Linked DNA regions of Sagittula sp. P11. The protein of the gene in region 1 interacts with the protein of each later gene in a pairwise test. Links are inferred from orthologs where the notes say so. Each region holds a gene or a part of one and is shown on either strand. Other genes may lie near its edges. The genes, in order: leuS and ligA.

The links.
Region 2: the proteins of leuS (region 1) and ligA interact in binary tests that used the Escherichia coli proteins (3 or more experiments, as listed by UniProt). The link is inferred for Sagittula sp. P11 from one-to-one orthologs.

What each region holds. Positions count from the first base shown.
Region 1 is NZ_CP021913.1:2,707,670-2,722,079, forward strand. The notes cover bases 7,978-11,106. They hold leuS (leucine--tRNA ligase), read left to right. Parts: upstream 7,978-8,328; coding sequence 8,329-10,884; downstream 10,885-11,106. Other genes in these bases: CDO87_RS13115 (DUF1127 domain-containing protein), read right to left, coding at 7,978-8,097; lptE (LPS assembly lipoprotein LptE), read left to right, coding at 10,871-11,106. In the rest of the region: CDO87_RS13065 (DUF2007 domain-containing protein), read left to right, coding at 1-1; CDO87_RS13070 (tRNA1(Val) (adenine(37)-N6)-methyltransferase), read left to right, coding at 36-773; CDO87_RS13075 (YdcH family protein), read left to right, coding at 880-1,053; CDO87_RS13080 (alpha/beta hydrolase), read right to left, coding at 1,191-1,805; CDO87_RS13085 (VOC family protein), read right to left, coding at 1,798-2,727; phbB (acetoacetyl-CoA reductase), read right to left, coding at 2,889-3,611; CDO87_RS13095 (patatin-like phospholipase family protein), read right to left, coding at 3,731-4,561; CDO87_RS13100 (acetyl-CoA C-acetyltransferase), read right to left, coding at 4,602-5,777; CDO87_RS13105 (EAL domain-containing protein), read right to left, coding at 5,917-6,732; rpsD (30S ribosomal protein S4), read left to right, coding at 6,994-7,614; more of CDO87_RS13115, read right to left, coding at 7,882-7,977; more of lptE, read left to right, coding at 11,107-11,407; holA (DNA polymerase III subunit delta), read left to right, coding at 11,404-12,429; CDO87_RS13135 (glutathione S-transferase family protein), read left to right, coding at 12,562-13,146; CDO87_RS13140 (DUF1244 domain-containing protein), read right to left, coding at 13,301-13,615; CDO87_RS13145 (N-formylglutamate amidohydrolase), read right to left, coding at 13,669-14,406.
Region 2 is NZ_CP021913.1:4,080,958-4,095,148, forward strand. What follows is about bases 4,712-7,621. They hold ligA (NAD-dependent DNA ligase LigA), read left to right. Parts: upstream 4,712-5,064; coding sequence 5,065-7,179; downstream 7,180-7,621. Other genes in these bases: ctrA (response regulator transcription factor CtrA), read left to right, coding at 4,712-4,997; recG (ATP-dependent DNA helicase RecG), read left to right, coding at 7,176-7,621. Also shown: CDO87_RS19655 (UDP-3-O-(3-hydroxymyristoyl)glucosamine N-acyltransferase), read left to right, coding at 1-161; CDO87_RS19660 (acyl carrier protein), read left to right, coding at 196-456; CDO87_RS19665 (beta-ketoacyl synthase), read left to right, coding at 453-1,661; CDO87_RS19670 (ferritin-like domain-containing protein), read left to right, coding at 1,842-2,339; tRNA 2-thiouridine(34) synthase MnmA, read right to left, coding at 2,647-3,786; CDO87_RS19680 (DUF1153 domain-containing protein), read left to right, coding at 3,909-4,181; more of ctrA, read left to right, coding at 4,281-4,711; more of recG, read left to right, coding at 7,622-9,266; CDO87_RS27450 (hypothetical protein), read left to right, coding at 9,379-9,501; CDO87_RS19700 (iron-sulfur cluster assembly scaffold protein), read right to left, coding at 9,706-10,158; hisI (phosphoribosyl-AMP cyclohydrolase), read left to right, coding at 10,233-10,592; tRNA glutamyl-Q(34) synthetase GluQRS, read right to left, coding at 10,589-11,440; CDO87_RS19715 (hypothetical protein), read right to left, coding at 11,614-11,826; methylenetetrahydrofolate--tRNA-(uracil(54)-C(5))-methyltransferase (FADH(2)-oxidizing) TrmFO, read right to left, coding at 11,823-13,181; CDO87_RS19725 (enoyl-CoA hydratase), read right to left, coding at 13,242-14,027; CDO87_RS19730 (PaaI family thioesterase), read left to right, coding at 14,082-14,191. UniProt on the Escherichia coli protein: DNA ligase that catalyzes the formation of phosphodiester linkages between 5'-phosphoryl and 3'-hydroxyl groups in double-stranded DNA using NAD as a coenzyme and as the energy source for the reaction.

The DNA.
Region 1 (14,410 bases):
ACCCGTTCGACCTCCCGGACCTGACGCGCGACGCCATGCTGGGCGGGCGTGTCATGGTGCTCCAGCCGCGCGACGGCTACCGGGCGGGCACCGATCCGGTGATCCTTGCCGCGTCGGTGCAGGCGCGGGCCGGAGAGACCGTGCTGGAACTGGGCTGCGGCGGCGGGGCCGCGCTGTGCTGCCTTGGCTGGCGCGTGCCGGGGCTCGCGTTGTCGGGGCTGGAGATACAGCCGGGCTACGCCGATCTCGCCCGCCGGAACCTCGACGGCAACGGGCTGAACGGAGAGATCCACGAGGGCGACGTGGCCGCGCCCCCCGCCGCGCTGAAGGCCCGCAGTTTCGACCACGTGATCGCCAACCCGCCCTACTTCGAGGCGGGCAAGGGGCTGTCTGCGCAGGACGGCGGGCGCGGCAAGGGCCGCACGGGCGATGTGCCGCTATCGGTCTGGGTCGACACCGCCGCGCGCCGCCTGAAGCCCAGGGGGCACGCCACCTTCATCCAGCGGGTGGAACGCCTGCCCGAGCTGATGGCCGCCATGCAGGCCGTGCTGGGCGGTCTGGAACTGTTGCCGCTGCTGCCCCGTCCGGGCCGTCCGCCGCGACTCGTTCTGCTGCGCGGGCGGAAAGAGGCGCGCACCCCCTTCAGGTTCCATCCGCCGAAGGTGATTCACCCTGAGGGTGTCATGGGAAACGGGCAAAAGAATTACTCGGAATGCTTCTTTTCCGTCATGACGGAGGGTGCGCCGTTAACTTTCGAACCGGATTTCGGCTGATTTCCGCAATTTTTGAAGGTTTCGACAACCCATTTTGCACGCGCCGCGTGACAGATTGATGAAGCTGTGGTGCACTGTTCGTACCAACCAGCGAAAGGAGGATCCCATGAGCTTGAGTTCGCATCTGCAGGAACTGAAGAAGAAGCACCATGCCCTGTCCGAGGCCGTGGAGCAGGCGCAACGTGCGCCCAGTACCGACGACCTGCAAATCGCGCACCTGAAAAAGCAGAAATTGAGGATCAAGGAGGAGATTACGCGCCTTTCGTCCGCCGTCGCCTGACGCACGGCGGAGCGGCCTGTCCTGAGACAACCGCTCAGGACAGGTTCGCCGACGTGGTGGAAGCCAACGCCTTGCCCGGCGCACCGGGCAGCGCCTTGTTTTCCGGACATCGCTGAAAGCACACTGCCCTGGGGCAGTCAGGCAGGTTTTGGCGTGTCCACAAGGAAGCCTGCAAGCGCCTGCACCTCGGCCTGCGCGATCTCGTGGCCGCCGGGATGCCAGAGGGTGTCGACCTTTGCGCCCTGCGCCGACAGCCAGCCGACGAACGTCCGTGTCAGAGGGGCCGGGCAGATCGGGTCGCGCTCCCCTGCGGTGACGAGCACGCGGGCGCCGTCGAGGCCCGGCTGCGGGTCCGGGTCCCAGGTGATCAGCGGATGGAGGAGCGCGAGGTCGGTGAACAGGTGTGGCGCACGCATCGCGACAGCGGCAAGGATGTTCGCGCCATTGGAATAGCCCAGCCCGACGACCCACGTTGCACCGACACGCACCTTCGCCGCCTCGACGAACTCCGCCATAGCGGCCGCGCGTGTCCAGAGGTCGTCCATGTCGTAGACGCCCTCCGCCTTGCGCCGGAAATACCTCAGTGCCCCGTGTTCGGAGACGTCGCCGCGCGGCGAGATCACATGCGCGCCCTCCAGCACCTGCCGGGGGAAGTCGTGGAACTGGTGTTCGTCGCCACCCGTGCCGTGGAACGTGAAGACGAGGGGCGCGCCCGGCGCGCCCCCGGTTTCCGAAAAGACGTGGTCAGTCATGGATCGGCTCGAGCCGTTTTTCCAGTTGCGGGCGCAGGTGTTCGTGCTGCGTCGGCAGGCGCAGTGCCTCGCCAAGGTGCGCGGTGTCCTCGTCCCGGTCGAACCCGGGTTCATTGGTCGCGACCTCGAACAGCACGCCGCCGGGTGTCCGGAAGTAGATCGCCCAGAAGTAATCCCGGTCGATCACCGGCGTCACCTGATAGCCGGTGTCCATCAGCGCCTTGCGCACCTCCAGCTGCTTCTCGCGGTTGTCCACCGAGAAAGCGATGTGGTGCACGCTGCCGGCGCCCTGGTCGGCGCGGCCTGCATCGACCTCGGTGATGTCCATCACCTGCGCCTCGTTGCCGTTGGGCACGCGGAAGCGGGTGACGTTGTTCTCCGCATCGTCCTTCTCGTAGCCCATGAAGCGCAGCAGTTCCGCACTGGCCTGCGCATCCCGTTGCGACAGCCGCAGATCGGCGGAGTGGAAGCCGCGGATCGCCACGTCGGCGGGGACATCGGCCACCCAGGGGGCGCGGTCGTCTTCGGCCGCGACAAGCGCAAAGCCGTCACCGTCCGGTCCCTTGAACATCAGCCGCTGCTCGCCTAGCCGGTCCGTGCGGATCAGCCCGTCGACCTTGTGCTCGGCCAGCCGGGTTTCCCAGAAGGGCAGGGCGTCCTTCGGCACGCTGAACACGGTCGTGCCGACCTCGCCGGTGCCGGGACGGCCAGGGCTGGCGTTCGGGAAGGGGAAATAGGTCATCACCGTGCCGGGCGTGCCGATCTCGTCGCCGTAGTACAGGTGATAGACGTCCGGGGCGTCGAAGTTCACCGTCTTCTTGACCCGTCGCAGGCCAAGAACCTTGGTGAAGAAATCGTTGTTCTCCTGCGCGCCCGAGGCGAGCGAGGTCACGTGGTGCAGTCCGTTGATCTGGGTCAGCATGGCTGGGTCCTCCTTCATGGCAAGGATATAGCGGCTGCGGCCCATCAAGGTAGTCCAAGCGTCCGCGCCCGATTGGTGCGAAAATGCACACATGAAAAAGAAAAAGGCCCCGACCGTGCAGTCGGGACCCTCTGGTTTGATTGATCCGGCGCGGCGTCCGCTCAGACGAAGAACTGTGCGCCGTTCGCAGAGATCGTGGAACCGTTGATGAAACCCGCGTCGTCGGAGGCGAGGAACACGACACAGCGCGCGATTTCTTCCGGCTCGCCAAGGCGGCCCGCCGGGATCTGGGCGATGATCGACTCGCGCACCTTTTCCGGCACGGCCATGACCATCTCGGTCGCGATGTAGCCTGGGCAGATCGCGTTCGCGGTGATGCCGGCGCGGGCGCCTTCCTGCGCCAGCGACTTCACGATGCCGAGGTCGCCCGCCTTGGTCGCGGCATAGTTCACCTGCGCGAACTGTCCCTTCTGGCCGTTGATCGACGAGATCACGATGACCCGCCCGAACTTGCGCTCCCGCATGCCCGGCCAGACCGGGTGCACGGTGTTGAACACGCCGGTCAGGTTGGTGTCGATCACCTCTTTCCATTGTTCGGGGGTCATCTTGTGGAACGGCGCGTCACGGGTGATGCCCGCGTTGGCGACGACCACGTCGATGGGGCCGAGATCCGCTTCGACCTGCGCGATACCCGCCTTGGACGATTCGTAGTCCGCGACGTTCCACTTGTAGGTCTTGATGCCGGTCTCTTGGGTGAACGCGGCGGCCTTCTCGTCGTTGCCTGCATAGGTGGCGGCGACAGTGTAGCCCTCCGCCTTCAGCGCCTTCGAGATGGCCTCACCGATGCCGCGGCTGCCGCCGGTGACGAGTGCAACTCTTGCCATGGGAACTCCTCCAGTCAGTGGCTTAATCGTTGGTAACTTTGTTACCTTCCTGTTTTAACTTGCGCAACAAAGTTGCTTTAATTTTCTCCGCTTCTGCGGTTTTTATACAGTTTCCGGCCTCAGACCCCTTCAAGGTAACGCTCTGCATCGCGTTCCCCCAGGGCCCAGGTGTCCCGCAGCTTCTGCGGGTCGGTGAAATCTATCTTGTCGGCGGGCGTCTCGCTGCCCGGCCAGACGTAGGTGCGGCCCGCCACGTCGGGCAGCTTCTTGTACTCGCGGGTCAGCAGCACCAGCGTCTCGCCCTTGTCGGGCACGGGCATCGGCGCCTGGTCGGCCATGCCGCCGTCGACCACCCGCCGTCCTTCCCACAGGGGAGGCTCGAACACCGGGGGGATGACTGCGGCCGCGCTCACGAGGTCGGCGAGCCGCCCGTCGCGCGCCGCGGCGTTTGCGTCGATCAGGTTCGACGTCAGGCCCATCTTCTCCGCCCAGTTGAAATGCGGCGATCCGACGATGTGCAGTTCCGCCTCGTAGGTGGCCGCCAGTGCGGTGCCGGTCAGCGTCGCCAGGCCCGTCTCCGGCGGATGCGCGATCTGGATCTGGAAGGCGGGGCCCTCCGCCACCTTGCGCGTCGCCTCATCGTCCAGCACGCGGTTGACCACGTCGCAATACAGTTCCTGATGCGGGGTGATGCCGTTCTCGTCCGCCTCGAACAGGTCGATGTTCGTGTCGCGCCGTTCAAACGCGTCGCACATCGTGTCCAGCAGGCGGCGTTCGATGCCCGCGATCCACGCAGCCCCCGCCAGCGCGCCGCCGCTGACGCCGGTCACGCGTTCGGGCGCGAAGGACATGTCCTTCGCGAGCCGGGTCAGGAAGCCGCCCTGCCAGAAGCAGCGCAGCCCACCACCGGAAAAGACGATCTGGGCGGGGTCTTCGGGAAGTCTTGTCATGAAGGGAAACGGGCCCCGAAGGGCCCGCCTCTGTTCCGTCTTACGGACGCTCGACGCAGAGCGCGACGCCCATGCCGCCACCGATGCAGAGCGTGGCGAGGCCCTTCTTGGCGTCGCGGCGCTTCATTTCGAACAGCAGGGTGTTCAGGACACGGCAGCCCGAAGCACCGATCGGGTGGCCGATGGCGATGGCGCCGCCGTTCACGTTCACGATGGCCGGATCCCAGCCCATGTCCTTGTTCACGGCACAGGCCTGTGCGGCGAAGGCCTCGTTGGCTTCCACGAGGTCGAGGTCGCTCACCGACCAGCCGGCCTTTTCCAGCGCCTTGCGCGATGCGTGGATCGGGCCGACGCCCATGATCGACGGATCGAGACCGGCGGTCGCGTAGGACGCGATGCGGGCCAGCGGCTCGATCCCGCGCTTCTCGGCGTCGTCGGCGGACATCAGCAGGACACCGGCGGCGCCGTCGTTGATGCCGGAGGCGTTCGCCGCGGTCACGGAGCCGTCCTTGGTGAAGGCCGGACGCAGTTTCTGCATGGCGTCCATCGTTGCGCCGTGGCGGATGTACTCATCCTTGTCCATGACGATGTCGCCCTTGCGGGTCTTGATGGTGAAGGGGATCACCTCGTCGTCGAACTTGCCGGCCTTCTGCGCGGCCTCGGCCTTGTTCTGGGATGCGACGGCGAATTCGTCCTGCATCTCGCGGGTGATCTGCCACTGGTCGGCCACGTTCTCGGCGGTCTGGCCCATGTGGTAGCCGTTGAACGCGTCCCAGAGGCCGTCCTTGATCATCGTGTCGATGTACTTCACGTCGCCCATCTTGTGCGCCTGGCGCAGGTTCTGCGCGTGGGGGCTCATGGACATGTTTTCCTGGCCGCCGGCGCAGACGATGGCGGCGTCGCCCAGCATGATGTGCTGCGCACCCAGTGCAACGGCGCGCAGGCCCGAGCCGCAGACCTGGTTGATGCCCCATGCGGCCGATTCCTTCGGCAGGCCCGCGTTGATGTGCGCCTGACGCGCAGGGTTCTGGCCCTGAGCGGCGGTCAGCACCTGGCCGAGAATGGTTTCCGAAACCTCGTCCTTCGAGATGCCTGCACGGGCGACCAGCGCCTCCAGCACGGCAGCACCCAGATCGTGCGCCGGGGTGTTGGCGAACGAGCCGCCAAAGCTGCCGACGCCGGTGCGGGCAGCGCTTGCGATAACGACATTGGTCATGTGGTGTCCTCCTGGCCAAGCGTAAATGTAAACGCGAGCCCGCGGGGCGCGGACCGCTTCTGTCTCGCCTGTCGAGGGAATGGACTAAACGATTTTTCCACCCTCCAAAAGAGGCAGGGTGTCTCAGAGCAACGTTGCGTCAGGCCTGTCGGCGGGTCGGCTCTGCCCGCCATGCGGGTGTGACGGTGGGTGCCGCGTAGAGATAACCCTGAAGGCAATCGACCCCCAGGCGGGCAAGGCAGTCGGCATCTGCCTGCGTCTCGACGCATTCGGCGACTGTGAACATGTCGAAGTGTTCGGAAATGCTGACCATGGCGCCGACAAGGACCTGGTTGTCGGGATCCTTGGCAATGCCGCGACAGAATTCCCCGTCGATCTTCAGGATGTCGAAGCTGAAGTCCTTGAAATGCCGCAGCGCGGTGTAGCCGGAGCCGAAATCGTCGATGGCGAAGGTGATTCCCTTCTTGCGCAGGTCGCTCATGAAGGTGGTGACCAGTTCGGGCACCAGCATGGCGGAATGCTCCGTGATCTCGAGAATCAGCCGTTCGGCCACGGTGGGGTCGTCGGAGATGCCCCGATGCAGCGTGCGCATCCACTTCTTGTAGCCGATGGACCGCGCCGACATGTTGACCGACAGCCGCAAGCTCGGCACGCGGCGCAGCTCGCTCAGGCCCTTTTCCAATGCGATGCAGTCCAGAAGCCGCCCGTACTCGGTGTCTTCCACGGTATCGATGAACTCTCCGGCGGGAATCACCCGCCCGGTGTCGTCGAGGACGCGAATCAGCCCCTCCTGGAAGGCGGCCCGGTCCGGTTGCGCCGCCTGCACGACCGGCTGGAAGGCGAGGATGACCTGACGGTGCTGGATCGCACGGCGCACCATGTCCATGACGCCCGCGTCGCGCGCGTCGACCGCGTGTTCGAGGGCATTGCGCGGGCCGGTGGTGATCTTCGGCATGGGGGGCGCTCCGTGTTCGCCGGGGGAGTCGGTGTGGCGGCATTTGAAAGGCGCGGGGTTAAGTCCGGTTTAAAGCGCGCCTTTGCGTCGAATTGGACCCGCCGGCGGGGCAGAGGCTTGACTCTCCACCGGGGCAGTGTATTCGGGCCGCTCCATTGGTGTTGGTGGCCCCCGCAAGGGGATGCCTGTCACTCCGGGGCGCGGGGCAACCCGTCCGGGGAGAGGACAACGCCCTTCGAAACACAAAGAAGGAGATCAGCCGTGACCAAACGCACGACTGCCAAGTACAAGATCGACCGCCGCATGGGCGAAAACATCTGGGGCCGCCCGAAGTCCCCGGTCAACCGCCGCGAGTACGGCCCCGGCCAGCACGGCCAGCGCCGCAAGCAGAAGATGTCCGACTTCGGCCTTCAGCTGCGCGCCAAACAGAAGCTCAAGGGCTACTACGGCGACCTGACCGAAAAGCAATTCCGCCGCATCTTCTCGGACGCGGAACGCGCCAAGGGTGACACCGGCGAGCTGCTGATCGGCCTGCTCGAGCGCCGCCTCGACGCCGTCGTCTACCGCGCCAAGTTCGTGCCGACCGTCTTCGCCGCCCGCCAGTTCGTGAACCACGGCCACGTGACCGTGAACGGCCAGCGCGTGAACATCCCCTCCTACCGCGTGAAGGAAGGCGACGTGATCGAGGTCCGCGAGAAGTCCAAGCAGATGGCCGCAATCCTCGAAGCGACCCAGCTGCCGGAGCGTGACGTTCCCGACTACGTCGAAGTCGACCACAACAAGCTGACCGCGACCTTCGTGCGCACCCCGGGCCTTTCGGACGTGCCGTACCCGGTGATCATGGAACCGAACCTGGTCATCGAATACTACGCACAGAACTAAGCGTATCCCGGCTTTGCCGGCATGTTTCGGGGCCGTCCTTCGGGGCGGCCCTTTCGCGTTTCCGGGGCCCAGCACCGTGCTGCCCTGCGTTCGGTCGGGTGGCGTGAGGTTTGGCGCCCTGACCGTGGCACGCCAGCAAAGGGCCACGCGGGGCAGGGCGGACGCAGGGGCGCCGTTACCCCGCGATGGGCTCCGGACAAAACAAAACCGCCGCGGCCTTCGTGGCGCGCGGCGGTTTGAAATCAAAGGGACGCGTGGCCCCTGAGTTCAGACGTAGAACACGTCGCGGAAAACGTGACGTGCGATTTCATCGCGCTTCAGGCCGCGCTTTGCCAGGTCCGCATCGGACATTGCGTGCAGACGCTCGATTTCCTTCATGCGGTGGCTGCTCTCGGCGATGCGGGCGAGGCCCTCCATCATGCCGTTGAACATGTCCGCCAGGACGTTGCGGCGCGGTGCGCTCTCGTGTGTGATATGTGCCATTTTCTTGCCTCTTCGGTTGGGTTGCCCCTCCGTGACAACAAGTTATGCCGCAGTGCGGCGATCTTCCAGTGCGGATGCAGCATACCCGCCACAGCGCTCATGCATGGCTGACGAACCGAGGCTCAGGGACCGTCCCGCCCCGACGCCGGCAAACGGCCACTGGACCTTTGACCTCCCGGACCTTATCACGCCACCGGATACCCGCCTGCCGATCCGTCCCCGGAGGAATACATGTCGCGCTATGACCCCGCCAGCATCGAGCCGAAGTGGCAGAAGGCCTGGGAAGACGCCCTGACCTTCAAGGCCACCCGCGAGGGTGACAAGCCCAAGTACTACGTGCTGGAGATGTTCCCCTATCCGTCGGGCCGCATCCACATCGGTCACGTCCGCAACTACACGATGGGCGACGTGATCGCGCGCTACAAGAAACAGAACGGCTTCAACGTGCTGCACCCGATGGGCTTCGACGCCTTCGGGATGCCGGCCGAGAACGCCGCCATGGCGTCCGGCGGGCACCCGAAGGACTGGACCTACGGCAACATCGACACGATGGTCGGCCAGATGAAGCCGCTGGGCTTCGGCCTCGACTGGTCGCGGATGTTCGCCACCTGCGATCCCGAATACTACGGCCAGCAGCAGGCGCTGTTCATCGACATGCTGTCCGAAGGGCTGGTCTACCGCAAGAATGCCGTGGTGAACTGGGACCCGGTCGACATGACCGTTCTGGCGAACGAGCAGGTGATCGACGGCAAGGGCTGGCGCTCCGGCGCCGAAGTCGAGCGCCGCGAACTGACGCAGTGGTTCTTCAAGATCTCCGACATGGCGGGCGAGCTTCTGGATGCCATCGACGGGCTGGACGACTGGCCCGCGAAGGTGAAGCTGATGCAGGCCAACTGGATCGGCCGGTCGCGCGGGCTGCAGTTCGCCTGGTCGCTGACGGAGCCCTCGCACGGCTTCGAGGCCATCGACGTCTACACCACCCGCCCCGATACTCTGCTGGGTGCGTCCTTCCTCGGGCTTTCGCCGGATCATCCGCTGACCAAGGCGCTTGAGCAGGACAACCCCGAGCTGGCCAGCGCCGTTGCGGCGATGCGCAAGGGCGGCACCACCGAAGAGGCGCTGGAAAAGGCGGAGAAGCTGGGCTTCGACACCGGCCTGAAGGTGAAACACCCGCTGGACCCCGCGTGGGAAGTGCCGGTCTGGATCGCCAACTTCATCCTGATGGACTACGGCACGGGCGCGATCTTCGGCTCTCCGGCGCACGACCAGCGCGACCTCGACTTCTGCCGCAAGTACGATCTGCCGGTGATCGACACCTTCCTGTCGCTCGACAACCCGGAGCCGGTGACCGACACCGCCTTCATTCCGCCGAAGACGGAGAAGGTGAAGTGGGTCAATCACTTCGCCGGTCTCGACGTGGCGACCGGGCAGGAAGCTGTCGACACCACCATCGACTGGATGGAGGCGAAGGGTCTGGGCCAAGGCGTCGAGAAGTTCCGCCTGCGCGACTGGGGCCTGTCCCGCCAGCGCTACTGGGGCTGCCCGATCCCGGTCGTGCATTGCGACGACTGCGGCGTGGTGCCGGAGAAGAAGGAAAACCTGCCCGTCAGGCTGCCCGACGACGTGACCTTCGACGTGCCGGGCAACCCGCTCGACCGGCACCCGACGTGGCGCGACTGCGCCTGCCCGACCTGTGGCAAGCCCGCGAAGCGCGAGACCGACACGATGGACACCTTCGTGGACTCCTCGTGGTACTTTGCCCGCTTCACCGCGCCGCGCGCCGAGACGCCGACCGATCTGGAGGACGCTGCCTACTGGATGAACGTCGACCAGTACATAGGCGGCATCGAGCACGCGATCCTGCACCTGCTCTACTCCCGCTTCTTCGCCCGTGCGATGATCCGCACCGGCCACCTGCCGGAGAAATCCGCCGAGCCGTTCAACGCGCTCTTCACGCAGGGCATGGTCACGCACGCGATCTACCAGACGAAGGGGGCGGACGGGCGGCCCGTCTACCATTACCCCGAGGATGTCGAACTGCGCGACGGCGGCGGCTTCCTGAAGGATGGCACGGCGGTCGAGATCATCCCGTCGGCCAAGATGTCGAAGTCGAAGAACAACGTGGTGGACCCGATGAACATCATCGCCACCTACGGCGCCGACACCGCGCGCTGGTTCGTGCTATCCGACTCGCCCCCGGAACGGGACGTGGAATGGACCGCCGCCGGGGCAGAGGCCGCCTCCAAACACCTGGCGCGCGTCTACCGCATCGCCTCCGAGATCGCGGGCGCCGAGGTGCCGCCGACGCAGGAGGATGCCGCGCTCCTGAAGGAGACGCACAAGGCGATCCACGACGTGACGATGGGTGTCGAGAGCTTCGGCTTCAACGCCGCCATCGCCAAGCTCTACGCCTTCACCAACACGCTGTCGAAGTCCCGCGCCGGGACCGAGACGAAGCGCTTCGCAGCGACGACGCTGGCGCAGCTCATGTCGCCGATGACCCCCCACCTCGCGGAGGAGATCTGGCAGACGCTGGGTGGCGAGGGGCTGATCGCCGATGCCGCATGGCCCAAGGCCGACCCGAAGATGCTGGTCGAGGATACGGTGACGCTGCCGATCCAGGTCAACGGCAAGCGCCGGGGCGAGATCGACGTGCCGAAGGACCTGGCGAAGGAAGAGGTTGAAAAGCTGGTCCTCGCACACGAAGCTGTGGTGAAGGCCCTCGACGGGGGCCAGCCGAAAAAGCTGATCGTGGTGCCGGGGCGGATCGTGAATGTGGTCGTCTGAGACGAAAACGGGAAACCTGAACCGCCGCGCTGTGCTGGCGGGCCTCGGTGCGCTGTCGCTGGCGGCCGCCTGCGGCTTCACGCCGGTCTATGCGCCGGGCGGCGGCGGGTCGCGGCTTTTGAACGCCGTATCGCTGCAGGCCCCCGATGAGGACCGCCGCTACGTCTTCAACCGCCGCTTCGAAGAGCGCCTGGGCCGTCCCGCAAGCGGTGCGCCCTACGCCCTGACGGTGCGGATCCAGGTGACGGAGCAGGACATCGGCGTGACCTCGACCGGCAACATCACGCGCTACCGGCTGATCGGGCGGGTGTTCTACACCCTCACCGATGCCACCACCGGCGCGATCCTGCACGACGGCCGGACCAACGCCTTCACCGGCTATTCGACCACCGGCTCGACCGTGGCGACCAGCGCAGCGGAACGCGACGCGGAAGAGCGCCTGATGGTCATCCTCGCCGACCAGATGATCGACGACCTTTTGCTGCGCGCCGCCGACTTCCCGGACCCCGCGTCGCCCGCATGAAGCTGACGCCGCGCGACGCCGACGCCTTCTTCCGCAAGCCCGATCCCAAGGCGGCGGGCCTGCTGATCTACGGCGAGGACACGATGCGCGTCGCGATGAAGCGGCAGGAGGTCGTCGCCAATCTCACCGGCCCGGCCGCCGACGAGGAGATGCGCATCACCCGCCTGAACGGCGCCGACCTGCGCCGCGATCCGGCGGCGCTGCTGGACGCGGTGAAGGCCACGGGCTTCTTCCCCGGCGCCCGTGCCGTCGTGGTGGAAGAGGCCGGTGACGGCGCGACCGACGCGCTGAAGGCCGCGCTGGACGACTGGCGGGAAGGCGACGCCACCATCGTTGCCACCGGCGGATCGCTCGCCGCCAAGTCCGCCCTGCGCAAGCTGTTCGAAGGGTCGAAACGCGCCTTTGCCGCGGCGCTCTACAACAATCCGCTCACCCGGTCGGAGATCGAGGCAGAGCTGAAACGCGCCGGCATCGCCGAGGTCGGCCGCGATGCCATGGGGGCGCTCGAGGTGCTGGGCCGCGACCTGACGCCCGGCGACTTCCGCATGACGCTCGAGAAGATCGCGCTCTACAAGCTGAACGACAGCTCGCCGCTGTCGGTCGCGGAGGTGGAGCTGAACGCCCCCGCTTCCTTCGAGTCCGACGTGGACGACGTGTTCAACATCCTCGCCGAGGGCCGCACCGACGAGATCGCGCCGGTGATGCAGCGCCTGTCGGGGCAGGGGGTCACGCCGGTCACGCTGCTGATCATGGGCACCCGCCATTTCCGCATGCTCTACACGCTGGTGTCGGCACCGGGCGGCCCGGCGCAGGGCATCGGCCGCCTGCGCCCGCCGGTCTTCGGCCCGCGGCGCGATCGCATCCTGCGCCAGGCGCAGGGTTGGCGTCTCGACCGGCTGGAAGCGGCGCTGGAGCTTCTCCTGGACACCGACCTGACCCTGCGCAGCGCGGGCCAGAAGGCCCCGGCCTTCGCGCTGGTCGAACGCGCGTTCGTCCGTCTGGCTTACCTCGCCCGCCGGTAGGCGGTTGGCAGGCGCGCCTTGCATCGACCATGACACGCATGGGTTGAGCGATTTGCTGCCCATGCACTTTCTGGTGCCTTGCGGTTGGTTAACGGGACAAGCATCCTGACCGCGACGTCAGAGGGAGCAGCCATGACATTCACTGTTTACGGCGCGGTGCGCAGCCGGACGTTCCGCGTTCTGTGGATGCTCGAGGAACTCGACGTGACCTACCTGCACATCCCCATGCAGCCGCAGTCGGACGAGGTGCGGGCGCTGACACCCTCGGGCAAGATCCCGGTGCTGGACGTCGACGGCACATGCCTGAGCGACAGCTCGGCGATCCTGACCTATCTCGCGGACAGCCATGGCCGCTTCACCTCTCCCGCAGGCAGCCCCGAGCGCGCGCGGCAGGATGCCTTCACCTTTCGTATCCTCGACGAGATCGAGGCGCCGCTGTGGTGCGCCGCCCGGCACAGCTTCGTTCTGCCGGAAGAGGCCCGGGTGCCCGAGATCAAGCCGGCCTGCCGCGCCGATTACGCCGTCGCCATCGCGCGGCTCTTCGACGAGGTCGAGGGCCCCTTCCTGATGGGGGAGGAGATGACGGTGCCGGATTTCATCCTCGGCCATTGCGGCGGCTGGGCACGGTCGGCGAATTTTCCCGATCCGCCGCAGGCCTTCGCCGACTACCTCGACCGCCTGCGCGACCGCCCGGCGTTCCAGACGGCCCTGGGGTAGGTCTGGGGTAGGGTGGCGCAAAGCCCCACCCTACGGGAGCGTCGCGCCGACACGGCCGCCACACGGCGATCATCCCGTACCGACGCGGACCGCGGAGCCATGGGCAGACCGGGATGCAGGGCAGAGATTCTCCGCCCCCCGATCACCGCAGGGATCAGCTCTTGTCTGTGACGTTCTCCTTGAACGCCTTCTCGAAGGCCGCTTGCTTGCCTGCGTCGGCCTCCGTCTGGTTCTGCGCCTTCCACTCGGCGTAGGGCATCCCGTAGAACACCTCCCGCGCCTCGGCCTGATCCATGTCCATGCCACGCTCCTGCGCGGCTTCCATGTACCAGCGGCTCAGGCAGTTGCGGCAGAAGCCCGCGAGGTTCATCAGGTCGATGTTCTGCACGTCCTGACGGTCCTCCATCAGGTGCTTGCGCAGGCGACGGAAGGCCGCCGCTTCCAGTTCGGTCCGGGTTGCGTCATCCATGTCGTCTCTCCTCTGGTCGCTCGTCTTGTCGGCGCGCCGCCACGCGGCGGCCCCTAGTCTGATACCTTTTCCAGCGCCGACACCAGCATCGGTGCCAGCCGCTTGCCCCACAGAACCTGCGCCGCCTCGTCGCGGATCAGGTCGTGGCGGATCTCGATCAGCGTGTTCGGCCGCCCGCACCGCAGCGCGTGCAGGTCGATGGCGTCGCCGGGCAGGTGGCCGGGGTAGGGCTCGTTGCGGCCCACCACGAGGTCCGGCTCCGCCTCCAGCCGCGCGATCAGCGGATCGGACAGGCGCGCGTCCCAGGCGTGCAGGATGCCCACGTGCCACGGCCGGGGCCGCCGTCCGCGCAGCCGCGGCGTGAAGGAATGGATCGCCACGATCACCGTGTCGTCCCGCCGCGCGGCCAGCCCCTCCAGCGCGTCGTGGTAGGGCTGCCAGTAGGCGGCGATCCGGCGCGCCTTCTCGGCGGCATCGGCGTGGCGGTTCCCGGGGATGATCGTCCCGTCGTATAGCTTCATCAGCAGGGTCGGATCGTCGGCGCCGCGGTTCGGGTCGATCACCAGCCGCGAGAAGTTCGCCATGACGACCGGCGCGTCCAGCTCCGCCGCAAGTGCCCGTGACACGCCGGCAGCACCCACGTCGTAGGCGATGTGCCGCGCCATATCCTCCTCCGGCAGGCCCAGCGTTCCGCCAAGGTCCGGCGGCACGAGGTTGGTGGCGTGATCGCAGGTGATGAGGAAACGGCTCTGGCGCTCTGCCCCTTCCATCGTGAATGGCGCGTATGTCATGGTT
Region 2 (14,191 bases), 1.4 Mb from region 1 along the record:
TTCTGTCGAACGTCCCGGAGGGCCGCGTGATGCTTGGCTACCCGGCGATGAAGATGGACAGCCACGTCGAAAGCTACAAGGGCCTGAGGCGCCTGCCGCGGCTGTTCCGGGATGTCGCGGACCTCAAGAAAGCGGTTTCAAAGTTGACGGGGAATGACTAAGTCTCCGCCAACCTGAGGAAGTGGGACCAGGACTATGGACGTCAAGGACAAGGTGATCGCGATCATCGCGGAACAGGCGATGCTGGAGCCTTCGGACATCACGCTGGACAGCACGCCGGAAGGCATCGGAATCGACAGCCTCGGGCTTGTCGAAGCGATCTTCGCCATCGAGGAGACCTTCGACATCTCCATCCCGTTCAACGCCAATGAACCGGAAGCGTCGGACTTCGACATTTCTTCTGTCGGCAGCATCGTCGCCGGAATCGAGCGGCTGGTGGCCGAGAAGACGGCGTGAAACGGGTCGTCATTACCGGGGCGGGGACGGTCAACGCGCTGGGTCAGGACGTGGCCGCGACCTACGAGGCCATGCGCGAGGGCCGGTGCGGCATCGGCCCGCTGGAATTCCGCGACGTCGAGAGGCTGGCGATCCGCATCGGCGGGCAGGTGAAGGGGTTCGAGGCCGAGGCCGTCTTCAACCGGCAGCAGCTTTCGCTTTACGACCGGTTCACCCAGTTCACCCTGCTCGCCGCACGCGAGGCGGTGCGGCAGTCGGGGCTGGAGTTCTCCGGCGAGATGGCGGACCGTTCCGGCGTGGTGCTGGGCAATTCCGGCGGCGGGCTGCTGACCCAGGACGAGAATTACCGCGCGGTCTACGAGGAGGGGAAGAACCGGGTTCATCCCTTCGTCGTGCCGAAGCTGATGAACAACGCCGCCGCCAGCCACGTGTCGATGGAGTTCAACCTGCGCGGTCCGAGTTTCACCGTCTCGACCGCCTGCGCGTCGTCGAACCATGCGATGGGGCAGGCCTTCCAGATGATCCGTTCCGGCATGTGCCACGCGATGATCACCGGCGGATCGGAATCCATGCTGTGCTTTGGCGGGGTGAAAGCCTGGGAAGGGCTGCGGGTCATGTCGAAGGACGCCTGCCGCCCGTTCAGCGCCAACCGCTCGGGCATGGTGCAGGGCGAGGGCGCGGGCGTCTTCGTCTTCGAGGAATACGAGCATGCGCGGGCGCGCGGTGCGGAAATCCTGGGCGAGGTGCTGGGTTTCGCGATGACCTCCGACGCGGCGGATATCGTGATGCCGTCGAAGCAGGGTGCGGCCCGGGCGATTTCCGGCGCGCTGCGCGATGCGCGGGTCGACCGCACCCGGGTGGGCTACATCAATGCCCATGGCACCGGCACCGCGGCCAACGACAAGACGGAATGCGCGGCGGTCGCCGATGTCTTCGGCACCCACGCGGACGACCTGATGATCTCTTCGACCAAGTCGATGCACGGCCACCTGATCGGCGGCACCGGCGCGGTGGAACTGCTGGCCTGCCTCATGGCGCTGAACGACGGCGTGATCGCGCCGACCATCGGCTACGAGGAACCGGACCCGGAGTGCGCGCTCGACGTGGTGCCGAACGAGGCGCGCGAGGCCGAGGTGGACGTGGTCCTGTCGAACGCCTTCGCCTTCGGTGGCCTGAACGCCGTGCTGGTGCTGGGCCGGGCGTGACCCTTTTTCGGATCGTGCGCGCTGCCGCGCGCGCATGTCGTCTCGTCGGCGGCCTTCGGCCTTCTCCTCGGTGATGTGCCTCCGGCGGAGGTATTTTCGCCAGGATGAAGGGGGCCGAGGAACGTATGTGTCGAGCCCCGCGTTTTCCCTTCAATCGAAACGAATTTGAAGGAGGACGACATGACCCTCGAGACATTGCAGGACGTCTACGTCGATCAGCTGCAGGACCTCTACAGCGCCTGTGAACAGGCCCAGAAGGTGATGGACGATCTGACCGCCAAGGCGGAGAACGAAGAGCTGCGTGCCGCGCTGGAGCATGGCAAGAGCGGCATTTCCGACGGGCGCGCCCAACTGGCCGGCCTGATCAAGGCACACGGTGCCGATCCCAAGGGAGAGCACTGCAAGGGTATGCAGGGCTTGGTGGCCGAGGCCCGTGCCCATGCGATCGATGCCGATTTCGGTGACGGTGCGGTGCGCGATGCGATGATCATCACGCAGTACCAGCGCATGACCCATTACGCCATCGCGGGCTATGGCTGCTGCGCGGCCTTTGCCAACCGTCTGGAGCATCTCGACGATGCCAAGACGCTGGGCGGGATGCTGGATGCGGCTTACTCCGGTGATCGTCACTTTTCCGGCATCGCCATGGGCGACGTGAACCGCGCCGCCGCGGAGTGACACGGCGCACGTGTTCTCGGGTTCTCGGCGGCAGTGATCCGGGCCGGTTGATCCGGCGCGGCGCTGTTGCCGGAATGAGGAGAATTCGTTGAAAATATGGGAAAGGCCGGCTGCCGTGGCAGCTGGCCTTTTTTGCGTTTCGAGGCCTTTAGTCTTGGGGACCGGAGGCGCGGGTGGACTGCTGAAAGCGGCGGAAGAGGCTGGATACCCTGTGCTGTTCCGCGATGGTCGCTGCTACGCGTCGTGGTTAAGGACCGGCCGGTTTACTTTGGGGGAAAGGCCGGTCCTCTGAGATATGCGGGCGTCTTCAGTATCCGCGCCAGATCCAGCCGCCGCCGAAGATGCGGCTGTCGTCGGGCGCGTAGAAAACGCAGGCCTGTCCGGGGCTTACGCCTTCTTCCGCGACGACCAGCTCGACCTCTGCAGTGGTGTCCGACAGCGGGCGGATGACCGCCTCGCGCGGGGGGCGGGTGGAGCGGACCTTCACGTCGAGGTGCCATTCCGCCTGCGAGGTGAAGGGCGCGTCGCCAAGCCAGTTGATCTCGCGCACGGGAATGGTCCGGGTGGCGAGCAGCTCCTTCGGGCCCACGACAACCTGCCGCGTCTCCACGTCCAGCCGGACCACGTAGAGCGGTTCGCTCAGGCCACCGATGCCGAGGCCGCGCCGCTGGCCGATCGTGTAGTGGATGACCCCCCGGTGGTCGCCCAGAACATGGCCGTCGACATGCACGATCTGGCCGGGCTCCGCCGCGCCGGGGCGCAGTTTCTCGATGACTTTCGCGTAGTTGCCGTCCGGAACGAAGCAGATGTCCTGGCTGTCGGGCTTGTCCGCAACGGCAAGGCCGTACTTCGCGGCGAGTTCGCGGGTCGCGGCCTTCGACGGCAGGTGGCCCAGCGGGAATCGCAGGAAATCGAGCTGCTCCGGCGTGGTGGAGAAGAGGAAGTAGCTTTGGTCCCGGCTGGCGTCGGCGGCGGAGTGCAGCTCTGGCCCGCGCACGCCGGTCTTGCGCTGGATGTAGTGGCCGGTGGCCATGCAGTCGGCTTCGAGGTCCTTGGCGGTTTCCAGCAGGTCCTTGAACTTCACCCGTTCGTTGCAGCGGATGCAGGGCACGGGCGTGGCGCCGCCGAGGTAGCTGTCGGCGAATTCCTCGATCACCGCTTCTTGGAAGATGTTTTCGTAATCAAGGACATAATGCGGGAACCCCATGTCCTCGGCCACGCGGCGCGCGTCGTGGATATCGATCCCGGCGCAGCAGGCGCCCTTCTTGGCGAGTGCCGCACCATGGTCATAAAGCTGAAGGGTGACACCGACCACGTCGTAGCCTTCCTCCTTCAGCTTCGCGGCCACGACGGAACTGTCGACGCCGCCGGACATGGCAACGACGACTCGCGTCTCGGACGGCGGTTTGGGCAGCCCCAGGCTGTTGAGGGGGGCGTCTTTGGGCATTGGACGATCTCCGGTGAATGGCCGGAATATAGGAAAAATCGAAATACTCTCAAGGGATGGTTTCAGGCGTCGTTAAGTCCTGTGGGGCTTTAGTCCCCGCACCCTGGTTCGGAGGTAACGGGATGTATCTCAAGAAGATCGATGGCCCGCGCGCCGTGAAGCTGCCCGATGGCTCGACCATGACACGTGCCGACCTGCCGCCTGCATCGACGCGCCGCTGGGTGGCGTCGCGCAAGGCTGCCGTGGTAAAAGCCGTCCAGTACGGGCTTCTGACACAGGACCAGGCGAAGGACCGATATGCGCTGAGCGACGAGGAACTGCTTGAATGGGTGAAGGCCGCCACCCAGTTCGGAGAGGACGCGCTGAAGGTGACACGCGTCCAAAAGTATCGTTAGTGGAAAGTACGAATTGTTCTTGGGCCCGGGTATGGTAACAAGGCGTTAACCTTTTTGGCTCAGGTTATCCGCAGCCCAAGTACACCCTGGAGACTGCACATGCGCATTTTGTTGGTGGAAGACGACCCGACCACTTCGAAAAGTATCGAGTTGATGCTCAGTCACGCGAACCTGAATGTCTATTCCACCGACATGGGCGAGGAAGGCATCGATCTGGCAAAGCTATACGATTACGACCTGATCCTTCTCGATCTGAATCTGCCAGACATGAACGGCCACGAGGTGCTGCGCCAGTTGCGCGTGGCCCGCATTGATACGCCGATCCTGATCCTGACCGGCGAGGACGACACGCAGTCGAAGATCAAGGGATTCGGTTTCGGGGCCGACGACTACATGACGAAACCCTTCCACCGGGATGAACTGGTGGCCCGCATCCATGCGATCATTCGCCGCTCCAAGGGGCATTCGCAGTCGGTGATCCGGACGGGCAAGGTGTCGGTCAATCTCGACGCCAAGACGGTGGAGGTCGCCGGCAAACCTGTTCATCTGACCGGCAAGGAATACCAGATGCTCGAACTTCTCTCTCTGCGGAAGGGCACGACCCTGACGAAGGAGATGTTCCTCAACCACCTCTACGGCGGCATGGACGAGCCCGAGCTGAAGATCATCGACGTCTTCATCTGCAAGCTGCGCAAGAAGCTGTCGGAAGCCACCGGCGACGACAACTATATCGAGACCGTGTGGGGCCGGGGCTACGTTCTGCGCGATCCCGATCCGTCCCAGGACGAACCGAAGGCCATCGCCGCAAACGGTTGAGCGGCTGGACCTCGGGTCTGACCGGCCCTATCACTCCATGGACGACAGGGCGTCCGAGGAACTGGGCATGAGCGATACAGAGGTCGGTCAGTTGACCGAAGATCAGGCGCGCGAAGAGCTTCGCGCGCTTGCCGACATTCTGGGACAGGCGAACCGCGCGTATCATGCCGAGGATGCGCCTGAACTGTCGGACGCCGAATACGACCGCCTGAAACGTCGCAACGCGGAGATCGAGGCGCGCTTTCCAGAACTCAAGCTGGCCGACAGCCCGTCGGAGCAGGTGGGCGCGGCTCCGGCGGACGGGTTTTCCAAGGTCCGTCACGAGGTCAGGATGCTGTCGCTGGCCAACGCCTTCGACGACGAGGATATCCGCGACTTCGACGACAGCATCCGGCGCTACCTTGGATTGGGCGCGGACACGTCGCTGGCCTTCACCGCGGAACCGAAGATCGACGGGCTGTCGCTGGCCTTGCGCTACGAGAAGGGCAAGCTGGTGCGCGCGGCGACCCGGGGCGATGGCTCCGAAGGGGAGAACGTCACCGCCAACGCCCGGACCATCGACGACATCCCCACCGACCTGACCGGCGCGCCGGAGGTGCTGGAGGTCCGCGGCGAAGTCTACATGAGCCACGCGGATTTCGAGGCGCTGAACGAACGGCAGGCCGCGCGCGGGGGCAAGACATTTGCCAACCCGCGCAACGCCGCTGCGGGGTCTTTGCGCCAGCTTGATGCGAAGATCACCGCCGAACGGCCCCTGAAGTTCTTTGCCTATGCTTGGGGCGTCCTGTCCGATCCGCTGGCGGACACTCAGAAGGGCGCCATCGATCGGCTCAAGGCCCTGGGTTTCCAGACCAATCCGCTGACAGCGCTCTGCGACGGGCCGGAGGAGATGCTGGACCACTACCGCAAGGTCGAGGCGCAGCGCGCAACGCTTGGCTATGACATCGACGGCGTGGTCTACAAGGTGAACGATCTGGCCCTGCAGGAACGGTTGGGCTTCCGGTCCACCACACCCCGTTGGGCCATCGCCCACAAGTTCCCGGCGGAACTGGCATGGACGCGGCTCGAAGCCATAGACATCCAGGTCGGGCGCACCGGCGCGCTGTCGCCCGTCGCCCGCCTGACGCCCGTCACGGTGGGCGGTGTGGTGGTGTCGAACGCGACGCTGCACAACGAGGATTACATCGCCGGACGCGACAGTTCAGGCAACGAGATTCGCGGCGGCAAGGACATCCGCATCGGCGACTGGGTCCAGGTCTACCGCGCAGGCGATGTCATCCCGAAGGTGGCCGACGTCGACCTGTCGCAGCGGCCAGACGATGCGCAACCCTATGTTTTCCCTACGGAATGCCCGGAGTGTGGCTCTGACGCGATCCGCGAGGAGGGCGATGCGGTGCGTCGGTGTTCCGGCGGGTTGATCTGCCCGGCGCAGGCCGTGGAGAAGCTGAAGCATTTCGTCGGCCGGTCGGCCTTTGACATCGAGGGACTGGGCGCCAAGCAGGTCGAACAGTTCTACGCCGACGGGTGGATCAAGGAACCGGCAGACATCTTCACCCTGCGTGAACGCTACGGTTCGGGCATCCAGCAGTTGAAGAACCGTGAGGGCTGGGGCGAGAAATCCGCGCTCAACCTGTTCAGCGCCATCGACGAGCGGCGGCGCATCCCCCTTGGGCGGCTGATCTTTGGCCTGGGCATCCGGCACGTGGGCGAAAGCGCGTCGAACCTTTTGGCACGGCATTACGGAACGTGGGCAACCTTCGAGGCCGCGATGAAGGACGCCGCCCCGATGGAGGGCGAGGCCTGGGATGACCTCCTGTCGATCGACGGGGTGGGCACGGTTCTGGCGCAATCGCTGGTCTCCGCCATGAACCAGGAGGCGGAGCGCGCGTCGATGGACCGGCTTGTCGCGCATCTGGAGGTCGAGGAAGCGGCGCGGCCCGATACCGAAGGTTCACCCGTCGCGGGCAAGACCGTGGTGTTCACCGGCACGCTGGAACGCATGACCCGGGCGGAGGCGAAGGCGCGGGCGGAGGCGATGGGCGCCAAGGTCTCGGGCAGCGTCTCCAAGAAGACCGACATCGTGGTGGTCGGGCCCGGCGCAGGCTCCAAGGAAAAGAAGGCGCGCGAGCTGGGTCTGACGGTGCTGGACGAAGACGCATGGCTGGAGCTGATCGGCGGATGAGCGGGCGGCCGGAACCGCTCTGGCCGCTGTTCGCCGACCTGAAGGGCCTCGACGGAATCGGGCCGAAGACGGCGCAGACGCTGGCAGGTGCCGGGATCGAGGCGCCGCGCGACCTGCTGTACACCTTGCCCTACAGCGTGACGGACCGCCGGGTGCGCGACACCGTGCAGGGGGCGGACCTGCCGGCGACCCTGACGGTGGAGGTGCTGATCGGGCGACACTGGCCGCCCCGCACCCGCGGCGGCGCCTACAGGATCGAGGTCGACGATGCCAAGGTCCGGTTCCAGCTGGTGTTTTTCCGCGGCAACTCCGAATACCAGCAGAAGCTCTTTCCGACCGGTCAGCGCAGGCTGGTTTCGGGGCGGGTCGAGCTGTTCGATGGCGTGCCGCAGATGGTCCACCCGGACCACGTCCTGCCGGTCGACGAAGCAGAGAGCCTTCCTGCGTTCGAACCGGTCTATCACCTGACCGGCAACGTCACGCAGAAGCTGATGGTGCGGGCGATTGCCGACGGGCTGACCCGTGTGCCCGACCTAGAGGAATGGATCGACGCGGCGCAACTGGCGAAAGAGGGATGGCCCGGGTGGGCAGAAGCACTAGCCCGGGTCCATGCGCCGGAAGGGCCGGAGGATCTGTCGCCGACTGCGCCTGCGCGGGCGCGGCTCGCCTATGACGAGCTGATGGCGCACCAGTTGACGCTGGCCCTGGCCCGCGCGGCGCGGCGCAAGCGGCGCGGGATCGAGACGAAGGGCGACGGGCGGTTGCAGGCCCGGGTGCTGGCCGCTTTGCCCTACGAGCCGACCGGGGCGCAGAGGCGGGCCATCGGCGAGATCCTGTCCGACATGGCGCGCCCCGAACGCATGAACCGGCTGCTGCAGGGCGACGTGGGCGCGGGCAAGACGCTGGTGGCTCTGATGGCCTTGCTCAACGCGGTCGAGGCGGGCGGGCAGGGTGTGATGATGGCCCCGACCGAGATCCTCGCCCGCCAGCACCTCGAAAGCCTGCGACCGCTGGCAGAGAGCGCGGGCGTTGTGCTGGAAATCCTGACCGGGCGCGACAAGGGCGCGGAACGCACCGCAAAGCTGGATGCCCTGGCGCGCGGCGACATCCAGATCCTCGTGGGCACGCACGCGGTGTTCCAGCCGGATGTGGTCTTTGCCGATCTGCGGCTGGCTATCGTGGACGAACAGCACCGCTTCGGCGTCCGTCAGCGGCTGGAGCTGGGCAAGAAAGGCGCGGGCGCAGACGTGCTGGTGATGACCGCGACGCCGATTCCGCGCTCGCTGGCTTTGTCGCAATACGGCGACATGGACGTGTCGATCCTGGACGAGAAGCCGCCGGGCCGGACCCCGGTGAAGACCGCGCTCCTGTCGACGGAGAAGATGTCGGAGGTGGTCGACCATCTGCGCAAGGCGGTGGCGGAGGGGCGGCAGGCATACTGGGTCTGCCCGCTGGTCGAGGAAAGCGAAAGCTCCGACCTGATCGCAGCGGAGGCGCGGTTTCAGCGTCTGCGGGCGGCCTTGGGTGAGGGCGTTGTCGGGCTGGTGCACGGGCAGATGCCCCCGGCCGAGAAGGACGCGGCCATGGCGCGCTTCGTTTCGGGCGAGACCAGCGTCCTGGTGGCGACGACGGTGATCGAGGTAGGTGTCAACGTGCCGAACGCCTCGATCATGGTGATCGAACGGGCCGAGATCTTCGGGATCGCTCAGCTCCATCAGTTGCGGGGCCGGGTTGGGCGCGGCACCGCGGCCTCCACCTGCCTGCTGATGTACCAACCGCCCTTGTCGGAAACCGGGATGAAGCGGCTGACGACCCTGCGCGAGACCGAGGACGGCTTCCGCATCGCGGAGGTCGATTTGGAGATGCGCGGGGCGGGCGACCTGATCGGCACGGCGCAGTCGGGTCTGCCGAAGTTCAGGGTCGCGGACCTCGAACGGCAGGCGGCGCTGATGGAGGTGGCGCAGTCGGATGCGCGGCGCCTGCTGGCGGACGATCCGACGCTGGAAAGCCCGCGCGGACGCGCCGCCCGGTCGCTGCTCTGGCTGATGCGGCAGGACGAAGCGATACGTCTAATCGAGGTAGGCTGACTGCTGTTCCGGCCCGTGTTCTCGTTAATTCACATTTTGTTCTCATTTAGTTCTTTACTCATGGTTAAGAATGTGAGAACAAAGGGTCAACAACGGAACACGGAGTGACCCAATGCTCGACATCGTCAAGACCGCGCTCAACCGTCAGGATGGAACGCTTTGGCAGGACACCCTGGGTGCGATCAGCCTTGCGGTGATCCTTCTGGGTGCGCTTCACCTTCCGTCCCTGATCTGAGTTTCTGCCCGCGTGTACCGGCCCGGCTTGCCGCGTCTCTGTCCCGACGCGCACTGCCTGTCCCCTTCGGTTTCCTGCCTGTAACCGAATTTGCCTGACCGGTTCCGACACGCTCCTGACCGCCGCCTCCCGTCCCGGAGTGCGGCGGTTTTTTATGTCACGAAAGCGGGGGTGCGATGGGCGGCCAGGGGCGCGGACAGGCCGTCACGCGGTGCGCGCGGCTTCGGCCTGATGGGCGGCCTCGCTAGCCGCGTCGAGCGTCAGCATGATCGAGGCATGGCGGTTCTTGTAGGCGGCGGCGGGGCGCAGCACCTCGAGCCCGTCGAAGGGCGCGGGCGGCGTCGGGCCGTCCTGTTTCAGCATCTCGCGCAGGGCATCGCGCGCCGTGTCGATCTCTTCGGCGGTGCGCCCGATGATGGCGCCGCCGACGACAGAGGCTGCGGCCTGACCGAGCGCACAGGCCTTCACATCCTGCGCGAAATCCGCGACGCGCCCGTCCTCCATCGTCAGATCGACGGTCACAGTCGATCCGCAGAGCGGAGAGCGCTTCTTCACCGTCGCCCCCGGCGCGTCGAGACGTCCCAGATGAGGGATGTCGGCCGCCAGTTCGAGGATGCGTCCGGAGTACAGTTTGATCAGATCGGTTTCCGCAGTCATGCCTTTGGCTTTCGCTTGCCTTGGGTTCCCAATACATAGGGGGCCGAGCGTGGCAAGCAAAAGGTTTTTCATCCATGTCCTTCGATCCTGCGACCTTGGTCTATGACGCAAACGGCCTGATCCCCTGCATCGCCCAGCAGGAGGACACCGGCGAGGTGCTGATGATGGCGTGGATGAACGCCGACGCCGTCGCCCGCACGCTGGAGACCGGGCGTGTCACCTATTGGTCGCGCTCGCGCCAGGCCTTCTGGGTGAAGGGCGAGACTTCCGGACACACGCAGGCGCTGGTCGATCTGCGGGTGGATTGCGACCGGGACTGCCTGCTTGCGGTGGTCCGGCAAGAGGGGCCCGCCTGCCACACGAACCGCCGCTCGTGCTTCTTCACCTCCGTCACGGGCGAGGCGGAGACGGAGCTGATGGCACCGATGATCTAGAGCCCGACGAGGGCGCGGATGTCCTCCGGCGTCTTTCCGTCGTCGCGGTAGGTGGCGATGGCACGGGCATCGTCGCGCTTGGCCAGCCGCTTGCCCGCCTCGTCACGGATCAGGCGGTGGTGATGGTAGACGGGCGTCGGCAGGTCCATCAGGGACTGCAGCAGCAGGTGGATCTGTGTCGCGTCGGCAAGGTCTTGGCCACGGACCACGTGGGTGATGTCCTGCGCAGCGTCGTCAAGCACGACAGACAGGTGATACGATCCGGGAAAGTCCTTTCGGGACAGTACGATATCGCCCACATTTGAGATCATGTGTTCGGCAGAGACATGTTTCGGCCCGGGGTTCACGCCGGTTTCGAGGTAGCCGAACACCGGGCGCCCCGCCAGCGCCCGCGCCATGTCGAGCCGCAGCGCCACGCCTTCGGGCATCGGGCCGGTGGGGGGCGCGGAGGGGCGGCAGGTTCCGGGATAGACGGGGCCGTCCGGCCCGATCTTCGGCTCCGCGCCTTCCTGCGGGGCGCTGGCTGCCTCGGCAATATCGCGGCGGGTACACGTGCAGGGATAGAGCACCCCGTTGTCCCACAGGGCCTTGAGCGCTGTCATGTAGGTCGGCAGCCGGTCGGTCTGCCGCATGGGTGGTTCATCCCACGTGATCCCCAGCCAGGTCAAATCGGCGTAGATCTGGTCTTCCCATTCGGGGCGGGACCGGGTGGTGTCGATGTCCTCGATACGCAGAAGGAACGTTCCATCTTCGGCCCGCGCTTTGTCATGGGCGACCAATGCGGAATATGCGTGCCCGAGGTGAAGGGGGCCGGTCGGGCTGGGTGCAAAGCGCGTTCTGAATTTCACGTTTTTCAGGTGCTTAAATGGTTGAGTTCAAGTTGACTTGTGGCGAGTCACATTGGCTGTCGGAGCCTGAAGGGCCGTGTTCCGCTTGTGCCCGGATCGTCGGGGACCCCACAAGAAAAACGCGCACCCACGGTCAAAGGGTGCGCGTGCAACAAGGGTCGCGTCAAGGCCTGTCAGTCGTCGCGGCGTCCATAGCGGCGCGCGCGGCGCTCTTCACCAGCTTGGTAGATCAGGATCCACGCGAGGACGATGAACATCGGGTGCGTCAGGCCGCCGGAGAAGATGATGGCGGGCACCCAGATGATGAAGACGACGATAGACAGGATGATCCGCCCCAAAAGCAGGATCGACAGCGGGGGCAGGAACAGGGCGAGGACGTAGTTCATGCGGGCTCCTTCTGAGTGGCGAGCCAGCGGCTCCATTCTTCCTTGGCGCGGTCGGTGTAGCCCTTGTAGCGCTCCCGCCGGCCCTTGCGGCCTCCACGCAGCCCGTCGAGGGGGCGGAACAGGCCAAAGTTGACGTTCATCGGCTGGAAGGTCTTGGCCTCTGCGCCGCCGGTGATGTGGTGCACCAGCGCGCCATGGGCGGTGTCCTGAGGGACGACGGGCAGCGGCTGGCCGAGGATCTCGGCGGCGGCCATGCGACCGGCCAGAAGTCCCATCGCGGCGGATTCCACGTAGCCCTCGACCCCGGTGACCTGACCGGCGAAGCGGATGTTCGGCTTCGACCGGAGGCGCATCTGCGCGTCGAGCAGGGTCGGCGAGTTCAGGAAGGTGTTGCGGTGGATCCCTCCAAGGCGGGCGAAGCTTGCATTTTCAAGCCCGGGGATCATTTTAAAAACAGAGGCTTGCGCGCCGTACTTCATCTTCGTCTGGAAGCCGACGATGTTGTAGAGCGTCCCGAGCGCGTTGTCGCGCCGAAGCTGAACCACCGCGTATGCCTTTTCCTCGGGCTTGTGCGGGTTGGTCAGGCCGACGGGCTTCATCGGGCCGTGGCGCAGGGTTTCGCGTCCGCGCTCGGCCATAACCTCGATGGGCAGGCAGCCGTCGAAGTAAGTGGCCGTCTCGCCGTCGTGGAACTCCGTCTTGTCGGCGGCGAGGAGCGCGTCGATGAAGGCCTCGTACTGCGGCTTGGTCATCGGGCAGTTGATGTAGGCCTTCTGCTCTTCCTCTGTCTCGCCCTTGTCGTAGCGCGACTGGCGCCAGGCCACGTCCATGTCGATGCTCTCGGCATAGACGATGGGGGCGATGGCGTCGAAGAAGGCGAGCCGGTCGGCGCCGGTCTCTGCCTGAATCGCGGCGCCGAGCTTTTCCGAGGTCAGCGGGCCGGTGGCAAAGATCCATTGGCCCTCGGACGGCAGCTCCGACACCTCCTCGTGGCTGATCGCGATATTGGGGTGGTCGGTCAGCGCCTTGGTGATGGCTTCGGAAAACGGGTCGCGGTCGACGGCCAGTGCACCGCCCGCGGGCAGCCTGTGCCGGTGCGCGGTTGTGATGATCAGCCCTTCGGCGGTGCGCATTTCCCAATGCAGGAGGCCCACGGCGTTCTGTTCGTCATCGTCCGAGCGGAAGGAGTTGGAACAGACCATTTCCCCCATGTTGCCAGTGCGATGCGCGAAGGTCTTCACGTGCGGGCGCATCTCGTGGAGGACCACGGAAACGCCCATGTTCGCCGCTTGCCAGGCCGCTTCCGACCCGGCCATGCCGCCGCCAACGATGTGGAGTGTATCTGTCTTTGCCATGCGCGGGAGGTAGGCGAAGTCTCGGGGATTTCCAAGTGTGCTTTATGGAATTCCGCCGGGTTACTTCGCCCAGTCCGGCGCGCGCTTCTCGAGGAAGGCGCTGATCCCCTCGTCGGTGTCGCGCCACAGCATGTTCTCCACCATGACCTCGCCGGTATAGGTATACGCCTCGTCCAGCGGCATGCTCATCTGGTCGTAGAAGGCGGATTTGCCGATCTTGACCGCGGCGGAGAGTTTCGAGGCGACGGTTTCCGCCAGCGTCCGTGTCGCATCGGCCAGCTCTGCCTCGGAAACAGCGGCGTTGATGAGGCCGGTGGCCTCGGCCTCTTCGGTGGTCATGAAGCGGCCTGTGGTCAACATCTCGAACGCCTTCTTGCGGGGGATGTTGCGCGAGAGGGCGACCATGGGGGTGGAGCAGAACAGCCCGATGTTCACGCCGTTGACGCCGAAGCGCGTGCCGCGCGCGGCCACCGCCATGTCGCAGGAGGCGACCATCTGGCATCCGGCGGCGGTGGCTATCCCGTGGACCTGTGCGATGACGGGCTGGGGCAGGCGGGTCAGCCCGGTCATCACGGAGGCGCAGCGCCGGAACAGGTCTGCGAAGTAGGCGCGCCCGTCGTCATCGGCCTGCCGGGCCGCCTGCATCTGCTTGAGATCGTGACCCGCGCAGAACGCCCGCCCTTCGCCAGACAGGATCACGACGCGCGTGTCGCGGTCCTCTGCCAGTGCATCGATCTGGTCCTGAAGGGCAGCCAGCATCTCGTCCGACAGGGCGTTGAGGTTCTGCGGCGTGTTCAGGCGCAGGTGGGCGATGTGGCCGGTGTCGTGGCGTTCCAGAATGGGCATCTTGTCCTCCCTTTTGCGGCAAGGTTAGCTGTCGCGACAGATGGAGGAAAGCGAATGCCTGTGATGACTGCGGACGAGATGACGGAATTTCTGGATGAGGTGTTTCCGCAGGTCAGGGGCATGTTCGGCATCGACGAGCTTGGCGACAGCCGGATCGTCATGCG